4 regions of the Arthrobacter sp. SRS-W-1-2016 genome follow, and region 1 is predicted to be linked to each of the others. Evidence: riboswitches for the same ligand, from Rfam matches in the RefSeq annotation. Region 1 holds a riboswitch; each other region holds the start of a gene.
What was found. A riboswitch is a leader RNA that binds a small molecule or an ion and turns the genes downstream of it on or off. The one in region 1 is predicted to bind thiamine pyrophosphate.
Positions count from the first base shown of each region.

Region 2: another riboswitch for thiamine pyrophosphate. It lies ahead of thiD (bifunctional hydroxymethylpyrimidine kinase/phosphomethylpyrimidine kinase); the one in region 1 lies ahead of BMF89_RS12215 (ECF transporter S component).
Region 3: another riboswitch for thiamine pyrophosphate. It lies ahead of thiC (phosphomethylpyrimidine synthase ThiC); the one in region 1 lies ahead of BMF89_RS12215 (ECF transporter S component).
Region 4: another riboswitch for thiamine pyrophosphate. It lies ahead of thiO (glycine oxidase ThiO); the one in region 1 lies ahead of BMF89_RS12215 (ECF transporter S component).

Region 1 covers NZ_MTPV01000049.1:53,220-57,427, forward strand. Annotated here, with positions in the region: partial or broken gene mnhG (monovalent cation/H(+) antiporter subunit G) at 1-96, shown strand, start outside; gene BMF89_RS12205 (DUF4235 domain-containing protein) at 246-506, opposite strand; gene BMF89_RS12210 (NUDIX domain-containing protein) at 558-1,280, opposite strand; TPP riboswitch at 1,475-1,611, shown strand; gene BMF89_RS12215 (ECF transporter S component) at 1,687-2,316, shown strand; gene BMF89_RS12220 (ABC transporter ATP-binding protein) at 2,316-3,926, shown strand; gene BMF89_RS12225 (energy-coupling factor transporter transmembrane component T) at 3,923-4,208, shown strand, end outside.
Region 2 covers NZ_MTPV01000071.1:63,036-67,243, reverse strand. Annotated here, with positions in the region: gene thiD (bifunctional hydroxymethylpyrimidine kinase/phosphomethylpyrimidine kinase) at 96-1,616, opposite strand; TPP riboswitch at 1,608-1,704, opposite strand; gene BMF89_RS19400 (Rne/Rng family ribonuclease) at 1,851-4,208, opposite strand, start outside.
Region 3 covers NZ_MTPV01000068.1:69,465-73,672, reverse strand. Annotated here, with positions in the region: gene BMF89_RS18955 (VOC family protein) at 1-741, opposite strand, end outside; gene BMF89_RS18950 (amidohydrolase family protein) at 819-1,913, opposite strand; TPP riboswitch at 2,007-2,114, shown strand; gene thiC (phosphomethylpyrimidine synthase ThiC) at 2,110-3,915, shown strand; gene BMF89_RS18940 (alpha/beta hydrolase) at 3,958-4,208, opposite strand, start outside.
Region 4 covers NZ_MTPV01000067.1:18,690-22,897, forward strand. Annotated here, with positions in the region: gene BMF89_RS17345 (RNB domain-containing ribonuclease) at 226-1,740, opposite strand; gene thiE (thiamine phosphate synthase) at 1,778-2,467, opposite strand; TPP riboswitch at 2,494-2,613, shown strand; gene thiO (glycine oxidase ThiO) at 2,605-3,909, shown strand; gene thiS (sulfur carrier protein ThiS) at 3,906-4,142, shown strand; gene BMF89_RS17365 (thiazole synthase) at 4,146-4,208, shown strand, end outside.

The sequences.
Region 1 (4,208 bases):
GCACACATGGTGGGCCGCGCAGGCTACCGGACCAAACACCTCCACCCCGAGCTGCTGAGCATCGACGAACTCGAGGCTGTGGTGGTGCGGGCAGCCGGTCAACGGGCAGCGGAGAAAGCCCAGGAAGCGGCTTCGGAAATGCGCCACACCGGGAGCACGCGCGACGGAGGGAGCGCCCGGGAAAGCGGCAACGCCCGCGACGCCCGGGATAGCGGGAGCGCGGGCGCTAACGACGGGCCGTCCGCTTAGACGACGTCCTGTGTCTTTTCGAAGTGCGAGATGGCGCGCTTCGTACCCCGCCCCGCTACAACCTGGATGACGGCGCTGACAGCGGCGGAAATCAGGGCGAAGGTCAGGGCGGAACGCAGGCTCGCTTCCATGTCGTCGTTGCCCTTGGGTGGCTTGTTGCCTGTGGTTTTTTCCCACAGGGCGTTGACGAGCTTGGTGCCGGCGAAGCCTGCGCCGATGCTTACGCCGGTACCGAGCAGTTTGAAGAAGAAGTTCATTCCGGGACTCCTTGCGGGAGGAAACAGGACCGTCCCCAGCCTAACCCCACTTCAGGGCAGTTCCGGAGCACCGGATGGCGGCTGGTGCCTCAGCCGGAAGAACTCCTGCAGGGCCCCCGGCTTTGGACGCACGGGAACGATGTCCCGGCTCTCCCCCAGCACCGCTTCCATCGTGCCGAGGGCGAGGAGCTCATCCAGCAGAGCCAAGGTGGGCGGCATGAGCTTGAGCGTTCCGGCGGCTTCGGCATCAAGGATTGCGCGGACCGGCATCCACAGGGAGGATGACGCTTCCGTGGTCTGGTGCCTTGGCTCGGCACCGGAAACCGGGCAGGCCAGGTAGAAGTAGGTGTCGAAGCGCTTGGGCTGGTCTGCCGGGGTGACCCAGTTGGCCCACGGACGGAGGGTGGCGGCGTCGAGCTTCACCCCGGCCTCTTCGAAAACCTCGCGCTGTGCGGCCGCCAGTACGCGGCCGGCGTTGAAGCGGGCGGAAGAGGGCTCGACGGCGATGCTGCTCCGGTGCCACGCGGCGGCGTGCCGCTCCACGACGTCGTCCGCGAAGTCCCAGCCGGAGCTGTCCGCATGGTCCACCCGCCCGCCGGGGAAAACGACCATTCCCGCGGCAAAGTCCATCGTGGTCACCCGGTGCTGGACGAACACTTCCAAAGCGCACGCCGCATCTTGAGAGCCCTCCGGAACCGCGGCGTCGCGGACCAGGATCACGCTCGCGGCGAGTCTCGGTTCGGCCGTGCTGTTCGCTTCGTCAATCCCTGCCAAGACCGCTCCTTTGCCTGCGCTTCTGCGTCACATTCTGCTGGATCATTCTCCCAGTTTCCGCGGCCGCCCGCGTCATTCCGGGCCGGACTGCGCCCAACCCGCGAGTGATCCAGCAGAATCCGTCGATTCGCGTTCCGGCACAGCGCCCGCAACCGAGTCAAGGTGTAAACTGAACCACGCCCAAAAGGGCGGATTGATAACGACAGGGGAGCGCCGCCGTCGGGCTCGCAGCAATGCGGTACGGAGGACGGGCGCTGAGAGTGCGGACAGCCGCAGACCCTCGAACCTGATCCGGCTAGTACCGGCGCAAGGGAGTCGAGTTCTCATAGTGTCCGGAACCGGCACGGCGGAAGCCGCCCGCAGGAAACCGGAAACACTTTCCCCTCCTGTTCCTCAGGAGGACAAAATGACTGGTATTTCTGCAAGGCCGGGCCTCACCAAGCCTGCCTACAATTGGCGCGTCGTGGACATTGTCGTGGCGGCGCTGATCTCCATCGCCGGTGGCGTGATCTTCTGGGCATGGGACCAGATGGCTCTGGTTGCCACGCCTATGTCCGCCGGCTACCCGCCCCTGAGCGGCCTGATCGCCGGCGGGTGGATGATTCCGGCAGTCTTGGGCATGCTCATCGTGCGCAAGCCCGGTGCTGCAATTTTCTGCGAGACGGTGGCTGCCACCAGTGAGCTCATCATGGGTTCGCAGTACGGCACCACGGTACTGATCTCGGGCCTGCTCCAGGGCCTTGGCGCGGAACTCATCTTCCTGGCCTTCATGTACAAGAAGTTCAACCTGCCGGTGTCACTGCTGGCCGGTGCCGGCGCGGGCCTGTTCTGCGGCCTCAACGATTCCTTCCTGCCGTGGGGCTGGAACATCGCCTTCGAACCGGTCGACAAGCTCGCGTACATCGTGTTCTGCACGATTTCCGGTGCCGTTATTGCCGGAGCTTTGTCCTGGGTCGCGACACGCGGCCTGGCCAAGACGGGTGTCCTGAGTGCGTTCGCGTCCCGCAAGGCCGCTTCGGAGCCCGTCTTTTCCTGATGCCCAGTCCTGATTCCGGCACCTCTGCAGCGGTGCGACCCGCCGCCATCTCCGCGCAAGGTTGGGGCTGGCGGCACGCCGGCCGCACCACGCAGGCCATCCATGCCCTCGACCTGGACATCCGCCCGGGCGAGCGCGTGCTCCTGCTCGGCCCCTCGGGCGCGGGCAAGTCGACGCTCCTGCATGCACTGGCCGGTGTGCTGGGCGAGGAAGGGGACGACGCCGACGAGACCGGCTCGTTGCTGGTGGACGGTGTGTCGCCGAGGGCCCAGCGGGGCCGTGCCGGACTCATGCAGCAGGACCCGGAAACCCAGGTGGTGCTTTCCCGGTTGGGCGACGACGTCGCGTTCGGTGCCGAGAACCTTTGCGTGCCCCGGGAAGAGATCTGGAAGCGCGTCGGTGAAGCGCTCGACGACGTCGGGCTGCGGAATAGTGCGAGCGGCAACTTTGCGCTCGACCACCCGACGTCGGCCCTCTCCGGCGGGCAGAAACAGCGCCTTGCGCTGGCCGGCATCTTGGCGATGCGGCCGGGCTTGATCCTGCTGGACGAGCCGACCGCCAACCTGGACCCCGCCGGCGTGCTGGAGGTCCGTGACGCCGTGGGCCGCTGCCTCGACAAGACCGGCGCCACGTTGGTGGTGGTGGAGCACAGGGTCTCCGTCTGGAAAGACCTCGTGGACCGGATCGTGGTGCTCCAGCCGGGCAGTTCCTCCTCTGCGGGGGGCTCGACGCCGGCGGTTCTCCTGGACGGCGATCCCGAGACGGTGTTGGTTCAGGCGAGGGACATGCTCATTGCTGCGGGCGTCTGGGTGCCCGGGTACGTCCCGGCCACCAGGCCACGTTCGGGTACAGCGGCCGGCTTCGAGGCGGGGAGCTCCGGGGCGTCGGGTGGGGAGTTGCTCCTCGCCTCCCGGGAGCTCGCAGTGTCCCGTGAACGGTCGCGGCGCCGGGGTTTCACGACGATCCCGCCGCTTCCCGTGCAGTCCGGTCTCGACGCCGAGGTGCTCGCCGGGCAGGCACTGACCATCACGGGCCCCAACGGCGCGGGAAAATCCACCTTCGCTTTGACCCTCGCGGGGCTGCTGGCGCCGGTGTCCGGCGCGGTGACTGCCGCCGTCGGGCTCAGCGACGGCGCCGGCACGGACCCGTTCAAGTGGAAGGCCCAGCAGTTGATCTCGCGCATCGGGACGGTCTTCCAGGAGCCGGAGCACCAGTTTGTCACCGGCCGCGTGCTCGACGAGCTCATGTTCGGCCCCAAGCACCTTGGCCACGGCGAGGAGCGGGTGGACGAATTGCTGGAGCGTCTGCGCCTTCGGCATCTGGTGGACGCCAATCCGTACACGCTCTCCGGGGGCGAAAAGCGCCGGCTGTCAGTGGCCACGGTGCTCGCCGCGCACCCCCGGGTCCTGGTGCTGGACGAGCCCACCTTTGGCCAGGACGCGAACACGTGGGCTGAGCTTGCCTCGTTCCTGTCCGAACTGCTCGATGCAGGAACCTCCGTTGTGTCGGTGACTCACGATCGGGAATTCAGCTCCGTCCTGGGTGGCACCGAGATGCGGCTCGAGCCTGTGCTCCAGGGCGGGGCCCGGCAGGAAGCAGGTGCGGCATGAGGGAAGCCTTGACCCTGCGCGGCAACAATGCCCTCCTGACACGCGCCAATCCGTTGGCCAAGTTCGTGTCGGTCTTCCTGATCACCCTGGTGCTGGCGTTGTCCATCGACCTGGTGTCGGCTTCGACGGCGCTCTTGGGCGAACTGGCGTTGTTCCCGCTCGCGGGCCTTACCGTGCGTTTGCTCTGGCAGCGTGGCTGGCCGTTGATCATCGCGGCGGTGCTGGGCGGCTGGAGCACAGCGATCCTCTCGGCTGGCAGCGGCAGGACACTGCTCGACGTCG
Region 2 (4,208 bases), on a different contig from region 1:
TGCCGGCCGGGAAAATCCCGGATCCTCACGCCGACACGCTGCGGCGTCCGACGGAATGGCGCCGCCATCCCGTCCTTCCGCACCAGGAAACGGGTTCAGCCGTGCAGCCTTGGGGCATCAAAGAACGCAGTTTCATAGCGGCAGGATTCGGAGAATGCCTCCATCATGGCCGTGCGCTCGGCAGGAGAAGCGGCCCGTGCGGCCGCATCCGTGATGTCGATCGCCTTGCGGGTGGCCTCGGCGAACGCCTCGTCCGCGTATGTACGCAGCCAGTCCGCATAAGGGTGCTCGTCCGACGCTCCGGCCTGAAGGTAGCCATGGTGGAGCTGCCGTCCCACCTCGGCGTACAACCAGTAGCAGGGCAGCACGGCAGCCAACAGCACGGCATAGCTGCCCGACGCCGACGCCGCGAGCAAGTGGTCGACGTAGGCCTTGGTGACGGGGCCTTGTTTTTCGCTTACCTGCCGTCCGCTGAGCCAATTCCGATGGAGCTCGGACTCGACTTCAAGGCACATCTGCGAGCCGCGGGCCCAGAACAGCTGTTCGTTTTCGCTGGGGGCAAGGGCGCTTGCCCTGGCCAGGACCCTGGAATAGCCGTTGAGATAGATGGCATCCTGGGACAGGTAGTAGCTGAACTGCGCTTCGCCGAGGGCGCCGGTTTGCAAATGTTGGATGAAGTCCAGGCCATAAATAGCCGCAAGTTCCGATTGGGCTGCGTTCCACATCCGGACGGCGAAATCCCCTGGCTGCAGCTCTTGCTGGAGTGCGTGGAAATGATGGATCGGCCCGTTGCCCTTCCCCACTTCCAGCACCTCGGACTGGGTCAGCGCCTCCTGTAGCCAAGGCTTGACCACGCGCAGGGCAGATTCCCAATCGCCGAGCCGCGCCTTCGCCGTAGCCATCGCCGACGACAGGGAACATCCCGTGCCGTGGCTGTTGCGGGTCTCCACACGTTGGCCGGCGAATTCCACCACGTCCTGGCTCAGGACTCCCCCGGTGTTGACCAGGGCATCGGGGCAGCCCGCTCCCTGCAGGTGTCCGCCCTTCACCAGGACGGTGTTTCCGCAGGCAGCTGCCAGTCGCTTGCCCTGCTCCAGCGCCGATGCCCAGTCAGTCGCCTCAGCTTCGCCAAGCAGCATGGCCAATTCGGGAAGGTTGGGGGTGACCAGGTCGGCGAGGGGCAGCAGCTCCCGCAGCGCGGTTTCAGCGGATTCCGCGAGGAGCCGGTCGCCACTGGTGGCGATCATCACCGGATCCAGCACGACGACGGCGGGACGCGCCTCGCCGAGCCAGCGGCGGACTTCGTGGATGACCGCGGTGTCCCCGAGCATGCCGATTTTGACGGCATCGACCGTGATGTCGTCGCTGATGGCATCCAATTGCTGGCGCAGGAACTCCACGGGAGGCACATGGACGGCAGTGACTCCTCGCGTGTTTTGTACGGTGAGCGCCGTGATGACGGCCATGCCGTAGCCGCCGTTGGCCGCAATGCTTTTCAGGTCGGCTTGGATCCCGGCACCACCCGAGGGATCCGAGCCGGCGATGCTGAGGACCCTGGGGATAGGGTTCCGGGCAGCCTTGAGCGGGTAGACGGCCGATTGCGCCGAAACAGTCATGCGAGACATCCCTTCGCCGGTGCTAACCGGACAGGTTCAACGGGTTTGGTCTCAGCCGGCTTGGTGCGCGGCACCCCGTGTCGGTCCCCTAGTTTAACCCGGATCACACCCCGCCTGCTGAAATCGCCCAATGCAACCGGGGCGTGCGGGGGCCAGGTGAAACAGCGGGAAACGCAGAAGCCCCGGCCGTTTCCACGAGAGTGGAACGGCCGGGGCCTCTGCAAGGTATTGCGCCTAGAGCTGTGACTTGGGCACGCCGACTCCGAGAATGATCGGCTCCGCTGCCGGCGTCGACTTGGCCGGTGCAGCGTCCGGTGCCTTGGCCTCGTGCGCGGCCCCACCGGAGGCAGCCACAGCGACCTCGTGGTGCTCGACGTTGGTGGCGTTGGCGGCACCCTGGGCACGGCTGGCACTGCGGTTGCGGCGGCCTCGGCGTCCACGCGAACCCGAGTCCGGGGATTCACCGCTTGCAACGCCCGCGCGGGCCTCTGCGGGGGTTCCCTGGGGTTCCGCGGCTGCCGGGGTGGTGCCGGGCGCCTCCCCGAGTCCCGCGAACGCCTGAGCCAACAGATCCAGGCTCATGGCAGGGGCGCCGCTCGCTGGCTCTTCCTCGTGGTGGACGAAGGGCAGGGCCACTTCCTCGCCGCCGAACCGCAGCACAGGCTTCGAACGTTCCTCGCCACCCGATGCAGCGGCAGGAGCCGGGGCGGCCGGGGTTGCGGGAGTTGCTTCGGCTACGTGCCCGTCAGCGAGCAATTCCGCCGCGTGGTGGAGCTCGTCGTCGTGCAGGTGGGCAGCGTGTGCTGCCGCCGCGATGGTGGCAAGGGCGGCGCGGGTGGCTGCCTGCCGGTTCGGATCGGTGGATTCGACCGTGTGGACCGGCACCGGAGGTGTGACCGGGAGTTCGGCAGTTCCCTGGCCCGCGCCCCTGCCGCGGCGGCGCTTGCGCTGCTCCGGGCGGACGGCCGGCTGTGACTCAGTGCGTGGGTGGTGGTGTTCAGCTGCCACCACGTTGGCCCGACGGTGCTCGACAGGCTCGTCGTGCGTGACGATTCCGCGCCCTGCGCACGTCTCGCACTGCTCGCCGAAGACCTCAAGCAGGCCGGTGCCCATGCGCTTGCGGGTCATCTGGACCAAGCCAAGCGACGTCACTTCGGCGACCTGGTGCTTGGTTCGGTCCCGGCCGAGGCACTCGACGAGGCGACGCAATACGAGGTCACGGTTGGATTCAAGGACCATGTCAATGAAGTCGATGACGATGATTCCGCCGATGTCGCGCAAGCGCAGCTGGCGCACCACTTCCTCGGCAGCCTCAAGGTTGTTCTTGGTGACGGTTTCCTCGAGGTTGCCACCGCTGCCGGTGAACTTCCCGGTGTTGACGTCCACAACCGTCATGGCCTCGGTGCGGTCGATCACGAGCGAACCACCGGAGGGCAGGAAGACCTTGCGTTCCAGCGCCTTGTGGATCTGCTCGTCCACGCGCCATGCCGAGAAAATGTCCTGGTCCGAGGTCCACTTCTCAAGGCGTCCCACCAGATCCGGCGCCACGTACGTGACATAGGCCTCGATGGTGTCCCAGGCTTCGTCGCCGGAGACGATCAGCTTGGAGAAGTCCTCGTTGAAGACGTCGCGGACAACCTTGATGGTGAGGTCCGGTTCGCCGTACAGGAGCTCCGGGGCCAGGATCTTGGTGGACGTGGACTGGCTTTCGATGCCTTCCCACTGGGCCCGCAAGCGGTTGATATCGTGCGTCAGCTCTTCCTCGGATGCACCCTCGGCGGCCGTGCGGACAATGACGCCCGCGTTCTCCGGGAGGCGATCTTTGAGGATCTTCTTCAGGCGGTTGCGCTCGACGTCGGGCAGCTTGCGGGAAATTCCCGTCATTGACCCGCCCGGCACGTACACGAGGTAGCGGCCGGGAAGCGAAATCTGGCTCGTCAGGCGCGCGCCCTTGTGGCCCACGGGGTCCTTGGTCACCTGGACCAGCACGGAATCGCCTGACTTCAGCGCGTTTTCAATGCGGCGCGGTTTGCCTTCCAGGGTGACGGCATCCCAGTTGACTTCGCCGGCGTAGAGCACTGCGTTGCGGCCGCGTCCGATGTCGACGAATGCCGCTTCCATCGACGGCAGCACGTTCTGGACCTTGCCCAGGTAAACGTTGCCGATGAGGGAGTCCTGTTGTGTCTTCGACACGAAGTGCTCCGCGAGCACGCCGTCTTCGAGGACACCAATCTGGATCCTGTCGTCGCGCTGGCGAACGATCATCTGGCGGTCGACGGACTCACGGCGGGCCAGGAATTCGGCCTCGGTGATGACCTGGCGGCGGCGGCCGGTCTCGCGGGACTCGCGGCGGCGCTGCTTCTTGGCTTCAAGGCGAGTGGAGCCCTTGACGCTCGTGACGCGGTCCGAGCTGCTGGTGGACTCAACATGCGGGCGCGGAGCGCGGACACGGGTGACCGTGTTGGGGGGATCGTCGTCTCCGCCACCTGTCAGTTCCAGGTCCTGATCGCCACGGCGACGGCGCCGGCGACGGCGGGAAGTCACGCCTTCTTCGAGGACATCGTCGGTACCGGCTTCTGCCTCGTCCTCGGA
Region 3 (4,208 bases), on a different contig from region 1:
TTCAATGACCACCTCGCCGAGACCGAGCGTGTCCTTGCGCGGGCCCGCACCGCGGCTGTTCCAGACGTTCATGGCCATGTGGTGGTGGTAGCCCCCGGCGGAGACGAACAGTGCCTGCCCGTGCCAGCCGGCCGTCTGCTCGAAGCCCAAGGTGTCGACGTAGAAGTCATGGGCGGTCTTGACGTCCCCCACTTGGAGGTGGACATGCCCGACGCCGGCGCCCGCCTCGTGCTGGCCGGCCACCGCCGTTTCGCTCAGGTACTGCTGGAGGTAGCGCTGCGGCGGGAGCGGCAGGCTGTCCATGACGACCGAACCGCCGTTCCACTCCCAGCCTTCGCGGGGCTTGTCGTAGTAGAGCTCGATTCCGTTGCCCTCGGGGTCGGTGAAGTAGAAGGCCTCGCTGACCAGGTGGTCGGCGCTGCCGACAAAGGCGTGGGGCTCGTACTGCGCTGCGGAGGCAACAGTTGCGGCGAGCGAGGACTGGTCCGCGAAGAGCAGAGCCGTGTGGAAGAGTCCGGCCTCTCCGCGGCCCGGGATCTGGAGACCGGAGGCGGGAGCGAGGTGCACCAACGGCTTGCCGAGCCGGCCGAAGTAGAGTCCGCCGTCTTGCTCGGCGACGATGTCCAGGCCGAGCGCCCTTTGGTAGTAGTCGCCCATGAGCTTCATGTCCCCCACTTTGAGCATGACGGTGCCCATGGTGAGTTCGGCAGGAAGGAGATCCTGGCTGGATGTGATGGTCATGTGCAACTCCCGGCTTTTGTGGCGCCGCCCTTCGGCAACCTCTATACATCTAAATTACTTGAAGCTTCAATTTATTCCTAATGCCCGGCACTTCCGAAAAGGCGTCCCCGCAACACGGTGCATTGCGGCTTCAGCACCGCCTCAAGGGACGCGCGGGGATCGTTTGCGTAGAGCACGACGTCGGCACTGGCGCCTTCGCTGATGCCGTCGGCACCCAGCCACTCGCGGGCGGACCAGCAGGCCGCGTCGAGCGCGGCGGCCGGCGGCAGGCCCGCCTGGTGCAGTTCCAGGATCTCCTCGCCGATCCGGCCGTGCTTGATGACGCTGCCGGCGTCGGTTCCGGCATATACCCGCACTCCGGCGTCGAACGCCTCGAGGACCCGCTCATGCCGACGCTCCCAGAGCGCGATCATGTGGGCGGCGTAACGGGGGAACTTCGCTTCCGCCTGCTTCGCGATGTCCGGGAACGTCGCAATGTTGATGAGGGTGGGGACGATCGGTACGCCTTGGTCCAGCAGCCGGGGAATATGGTGCGGGAGGAGACCAGTCGCGTGCTCGATGCAGTCGATGCCGGCGTCGAGCATGTCGTCGATCGTCCCTTCGGCGAAGCAATGGGCGGTCACCCGGGCCCCCTCGTCGTGCGCCGCCGCGACGGCGTCCTTGACGATGGCCGCCGGAAAGGACGGGCCGAGATCCCCGGCGGAGCGGTCGATCCAGTCCCCGACGATCTTGACCCAGCCGTCTCCGGACCGTGCCTGCTTGCGCACCGCCTCCACCAGATCCTCCGGTTCGACTTCCTCGGCCAGGCCGGGAATGTACCGCCGTCGCCTCGCGATGTGCCTGCCTGCCCGGATGATCCTCGGCATGTCCGTCCGGCGCTGCAGCCAGCGCGTGTCGCTCGCGGAACCGGCGTCGCGGATCAAGAGTGTCCCGGCATTCCGGTCCGCCGTCGCCTGCAAGCGGGCAGTCTCCTCGTCGACGGCTCCGCCCTTGCCCAAGCCAACATGGCAATGCGCGTCGACCAAGCCGGGCAGCACCCATCCGTCCAGCACGACGTCCGGCTTCGCGAGGGGTCGGACAAAGGTCAGCCGTCCGTCGACCGACCAGAGGCCGCGCAGATCCTCTTCCGGCCCGGTGAGGACGGCGCCGCTGAATTCGATGATTTCCGCCATGAATCCACCCTAGACTCAGGCGCCGTCGCCAGGGCAGTGACGTCTGTCCTCGGTCACATCTGTCTCAAGGACTCCCGGCTGTGGTAGCTTCGTCTACGACCACACGGGGGCCCTTGCAAGGGCTGAGATCGGGCTGACGCGGCCTGCGACCGTTGAACCTGTCCGGGTAATGCCGGCGAAGGAAGTGAGTAATCCTTTGAGTACCAAAGAAACACAGCTGAGCCCTACCCAAAACGGATCGGCTCAAGAAGTGACCCAGTCCCTCAAGTCGCATTCCCTCGTGTTCCTGGAAGACACTGAGACGGGAATCCGGGTTCCGGTCACGGAAATCGCCCTGGAGCCATCCCCCAACGGCGAGGCCAACGCGCCTTTCCAGGTGTACCGCACCGCCGGGCCAGGAAGTGATCCCGTGGTTGGCCTCGAGCCGTTCCGCAGCGAGTGGATCGAAGCCCGCGGCGACACCGAGGCCTACAGCGGCCGCGAACGGAACCTGCTCGACGACGGCAAGTCGGCCGTGCGCCGCGGCGCCGCCTCCGCGGAGTGGAAGGGCGCACAGCCGGTGCCCCGCCGCGCCGTCGAGGGCAAGACCGTCACGCAGATGCATTACGCCAGACAGGGCATCGTGACGCCCGAAATGCAGTTCGTCGCGCTTCGCGAGAACTGCGATGTGGAACTGGTCCGCAGTGAAGTCGCCGCCGGCCGGGCCATCATCCCCAACAACATCAACCACCCCGAATCCGAACCGATGATCATCGGCAAGGCGTTCCTGGTGAAGATCAACGCCAACATCGGCAACTCGGCCGTCACCAGCTCCATCGCCGAAGAAGTGGACAAGTTGCAGTGGGCCACCCAATGGGGCGCCGACACCGTCATGGACCTGTCCACCGGCGACGACATCCACACCACCCGCGAATGGATCATCCGCAACTCCCCCGTGCCGATCGGCACCGTGCCGATTTACCAGGCCCTTGAGAAGGTCAATGGCGAAGCCAACAAGCTCACCTGGGAGATCTTCCGCGACACCGTCATCGAACAGTGCGAGCAGGGCGTCGACTACATGACCATCCACGCCGGCGTGTTGCTGCGCTACGTGCCGCTGACGGCGAACCGCGTGACTGGCATCGTTTCCCGCGGCGGTTCCATCATGGCGGGCTGGTGCCTGGCGCACCATGAGGAAAACTTCCTCTACACGCATTTCGACGAACTCTGCGAAATCTTTGCCAAGTACGATGTCGCGTTCTCGCTCGGCGACGGCTTGCGTCCGGGAGCGACGGCAGACGCCAACGACGCCGCGCAGTTCGCCGAGCTCGACACTCTCGCGGAGCTCACGAAGCGGGCGTGGAAGTACGACGTGCAGGTCATGGTGGAAGGCCCCGGGCACATCCCGTTCCACCTCGTCCGCGAGAACGTCGAGCGGCAGCAGGAGCTGTGCGACGGCGCACCGTTCTACACCCTCGGCCCGCTCGTGACCGACGTTGCCCCGGGCTACGACCACATCACTTCGGCCATCGGCGCCACGGAGATCGCACGCTACGGAACCGCGATGCTCTGCTACGTCACCCCGAAGGAACACCTGGGCCTGCCGAACAAGGACGACGTCAAGACCGGCGTGATCACGTACAAAATCGCCGCCCACGCCGCTGACCTTGCGAAGGGACACCCCGGCGCCCATGAACGCGACGATGCCCTGTCCAAGGCCCGCTTCGAGTTCCGCTGGCGTGACCAGTTTGCGCTGTCATTGGATCCGGTCACGGCCGAATCGTTCCACGACGAGACTCTCCCGGCGGAACCGGCCAAGACGGCGCATTTCTGCTCCATGTGCGGACCGAAATTCTGCTCCATGCGCATCAGCCAGGACATCCGCGACGAATACGGCTCGGCGGATTCCCAGGCGGCCATCGCGGAGATGTACAGCGGGATGCGCGAAAAGAGCCAGGAATTCCTGGCATCCGGCGGCAAGGTCTACTTGCCCGAGCTCGAGGTTCCCGCAGGAAAACGTTGAGTGACGTCAGGAAGCCTGAACTGATCAGGAAGCTTGGACTGATCAGGAAGCTTGCACTGATCCGGCGCGGCTGACATCCGCGATGAAGGACCGGATCATCCGGTCTCCTTCAACTGAATCATGAGGCCGGTGTCCTCCAGCCGCAACGCGGTGGAGGGCACCGGTTTCCTGCAAGTAGCCGGCGATCTCTTCGTACAGGGGCTCCCAACCACCGGTCAGGACAAGCGTGGGGACTCCCGGCACGATGTGCAGGGGCGCTTCCCACGGCGCTGCCTGGAGCCTCAGCCGCCGGG
Region 4 (4,208 bases), on a different contig from region 1:
CGGAGCACGGATGGGCGCAAGCAAATCCAGTGGAAGCCGATCGCGGGCTATCTAAATACTGGCACTGGGGACCAGCTGGTGTATCTCAAGATCGCGTAGGGGCGGGCTTGTTGATGTCAAAAAATGAACTGAATCAACGACCGGGCATCCATTACTACTTACACAGTCTAGCGTCTGGGGACAATAAACCCCGGATCGCGGTCCCGGGCCCGCGAACGAAGTGCGCTACGGGAGGAGCTCGAAGGTGATTTGGCGGGTGGCAATGTCCGCGTGAAGCAGTTTCACGCGGACCTTCGTTCCGGACTCCATTTCGCCATCGCAACGAGCGGTGACCGCGGGCTCGGCGATCTGCACGACACCGTAGGGGCCGTGCTGGGCTCCGTTTCCGTTGCCGTTTCCGTTGTTGCCGTTGTGGCTGTTCCCGTTGCCATTTCCGTTGTTTTTGGCGGGCTTCGATCCGGAAATCACCACGGCGTCGAATTCCTGTCCGATGTGGTTGACAAGGAGCGCTGCCTCCACCGTGTCCAGGGCCAGGTGCTCCATTTTCGCGGCCAGCTGGTCGGATGACGCCATGATCTCGGGCAGGCTCGGCAAAGCGTCCCGGGCCCATGCTGGTATCTCGGTTCCATTGCTGAGCGCTTCGCAGATGACCAGGACAAATCGATCGACCAGCCGGCGCAACGGAGCGGTGGTGTGGGCATAGGGTGCCCCGATGGCGGACTGCATCACGCTGTCCGGGACCTCGCCGTCGAAAGGCGTGTAGCCGGCACCACGGAAAAGCAGTCCCGCTGAATGGAGGATGGCCAGTTGCCGGGGGTCCTTGGCATCGAGGCTCCGCAGGTACTCGCCATAGCTGGTCCCCTCGGTCCAAGGTTTGCCAAGCGCCCCGGTTTGCCGTTTGAAATGGAGCAACGAACGCTCATCGGGGGCGGGCATGGTCCGTAGGATTCCCACTTTGCCGTCGAGCATCAGCTGGGCGGCTGCCATCCCGGTCATGAGCGAAATCTGGGCGTTCCAGTCCTCCACCGGCAGCGAGGGAGCTGCGACGATCCTGTAGCCCTCGCCGTCGGGCAGCTGCACGATTTCCTGCTCAGGCATGTTCAGGCTGGCTCCGCCGCGGCGGCGTTCGAGTTCCACCCGCTTGAGTCCGACCTCCTTGAGGAGATGAAGGACGGGATCGGCCGCGCCGGAATCGATCTCCGCCTGCACGCCTTTGTAGTCGAGCTTGGCGCGGCTGCGTACGCTTGCCCGACCCACAGAGACGGTGCGGAACTCCGCTTCGGCGTCGAGTTCGAAGTCCCACACGAACGCGCCGCACGTCTGGCCGGCCAACAGGCTTCCGGCGTGCTCGCTGATGATCTCGGGGTGCAGCGGTATGCGGCCGTCCGGGGCATAGTACGTTTGCCCGCGGTGGCGGGTTTCGGCGTCGAGCGCTCCTCCCGGGGGCACGAAGGAGGGCACATCGGAGATGGCGTAGAGGACCCTGTAACCATCGCCGGACCGGTCGATGAAGAGCGCCTGATCGAGATCCGTGGAAGAGGCCGGGTCGATCGTGATGAACGGAACGTCCGTGAGGTCCTGCACCGGCAGGGTGTGTCCGGAAACCGCCGCTTCGGCGTCGCGCAGCGCTTCAGCGGGATAGCCTGCAGGCAGCTCGAGTTCAGTCCGAAGCGCCGCCAGTGCTTCCGCGAGCTGATTCGACGTTTCACTGACATTCGGGGCTATCCGCTGATGTGACACGAAAGTCAGGGTAACTCCAAAATCTTTCGGCGTCTCGCTAGGCCGCCGCAGCGTCAAGGGCGGCCAGGAGTGCCTGGGCTGCCGCCGTCGGATCCTCTGCCTCGGTGATGGCGCGGACCACTACGATGCGGCTTGCACCGGCCTCCACTACCTCTTCGACGTTGCCCAGATCGATGCCCCCGATCGCGAACCAGGGGAGCACCACGCCGCCGACTGTCTCAGCGTCTGCCTGCTTCACCGCGCTGGCGGCGTACTTCACCAGATCGAGCCCGACGGCGGAGCGTCCCGGCTTGGTAGGGGTGGCCCACACCGGCCCGACGCAGAAGTAGTCCAGGCCGCTGCGGCCAGGCGACGCGGCGATGGCCGCGTCGATCTGTTCCGGCGTGTGCGTGGAGAGGCCGATGATGGTGGGGTCGTGGAGCAGCTTCCGGGCCGAGCGCAGCGGAATGTCCTTTTGGCCGATATGGAACACCGGTGCACCCGAGAGGGAAGCGACGTCCGCCCGGTCGTTGACTGCCCAGAGACGGCCGTGACGGTGCGCCACGGATTGCAGGATCTCCAGGAGTTCCAGTTCCTCGGCGGCTTCAATCGTCTTGTCACGCAGCTGGATGATGTCCACGCCGCCCTCGAATGCGGCATCGACAAATTGCTCAAAATCACCCTGTTGCTTGCGGGCGTCGGTGCAGAGGTACAGGCGGGCGGTGGTGTGGACATCGTGCTGGGTCATGGAAACAGAGTAGTTCCTCTAAACTGGGCTGGTACCGCGGGAGCCGCGGCGGCGGTCACAATCGCCGCGCGGCTGAGAGGGCTTCAGCGCCGACCGCTTGACCTGATCCGGCTAGTACCGGCGTAGGGAAGGACTCCATGGAAGAAGCAAACACCCGGAACGGGCCCCTCCACGCGGATGTCGCGGTGATCGGGGGCGGTGTCATTGGCCTCGGCATCGCGGGGGAAGCCCGCAGATCCGGCCGTTCGGTTGCCCTCATCGATCCCGCACCGGCCAGCGGCGCTACGTTCGCGGCAGCGGGAATGCTGGCGCCCGTCAGCGAATTGCACTACCAGGAAGAGGACCTCCTGGAGCTCATGCTCGAATCATCGGCGTTGTGGCCGGGCTTCGAACGCAATGTGACCGGCTCAAGCGCCGGGCGCGGCACGGGTTACCGCACGACGCCGACCCTCGCCGTCGGTGCGGACGCCGCGGACCGCCGGGCGCTCGCCGACCTTCGGGACGTCCAGCTCGCCCATGGCTTGGTGGTGGAATCCGTTCCGTTGCGCGAGGCGCGGGAGCGAGAGCCGCTCTTGAGCCCGCAGATTTCCTGTGCTTTCGATATCCCGGGCGATCACCAAGTGGATCCGCGCCGGCTCTCGGCCGCGATTCTCGCCGCCTTGGCAAACCACCAGCCCGGCGATTCGAGCTGGATCGCGGGGGCAGGGGACGGGTTTGCGGTCCACGACACTGCGGCGGGCCTCCTGTGGGAGGACGGGCGCGTCGTCGGGACGGTGCTCGGCTCGGGCGCCAACGTTCTCGCCACGGAAACAGTAGTAGCCAACGGACTTGATGCTGCCCGCTTGAACGGCCTGCCGGATGGATTGTCGCTGCCATTGCGTCCCGTGTACGGCGACATACTGCGGCTGCGCGTCCCGGAGCATCTGCAGCCCCTTGTCACCGCCACCGTCCGTGGGATGGTGCGCGGAGTGCCCGTGTATATCGTTCCCCGCGACGACGGGACCGTGGTGATCGGCGCAACGCAACGCGAAGACGGTTTGTCGGCGTCCGGGGGAGGAGCCAACCCGGTGTCAGCAGGGGGCGTGTACCAATTGCTCCGCGACGCCCAGGTACTGGTTCCGGCTGTCGCCGAACTGGAACTCCTCGAGGCGACCGCCCGTGCCCGCCCTGGCACACCGGACAACGCACCGCTGTTGGGCCGTGTCGAAGGTCGCGAAGGAACCGTGCCCGGCCTCATCGTGGCCAGCGGCTTTTTCCGGCACGGCGTGCTCCTCACCCCTGCAGCGGCGCAAATCTGCGTCGGACTCATGGATGGCACCGTCGATCCGCGGTGGAACAAATTCCGCCCGGACCGCTTCTCCCGCCCGCTGTCAGCAGCAAGGGCATCCACAGGCGGCCCATCGGCCGACACCCCACATCCCCTTCCGAAGGACCACGCATGAACATCAAATTGAACGGCGCAGACCACACACTGGGCGACGGCGCGTCCGTGACCACACTCGTCAGCCACATCACCGGACGGGTTGTTGACCCCAGCGGCCAGGCGGCCGACGGACGCAAGATCGGCGTCGCCGTCGCACGCAATTCCGAAGTGGTGCCGCGCAGCCAGTGGGCTGCCACCGCGCTCGCAGAGGGCGACGAACTCGAAATCGTGACCGCAGTACAGGGAGGCTGAACAATGACCATAGGAAGCACTCACGCAGCAAGCACCCGAACCGACGCCCTGGTAATCGATGGTGTT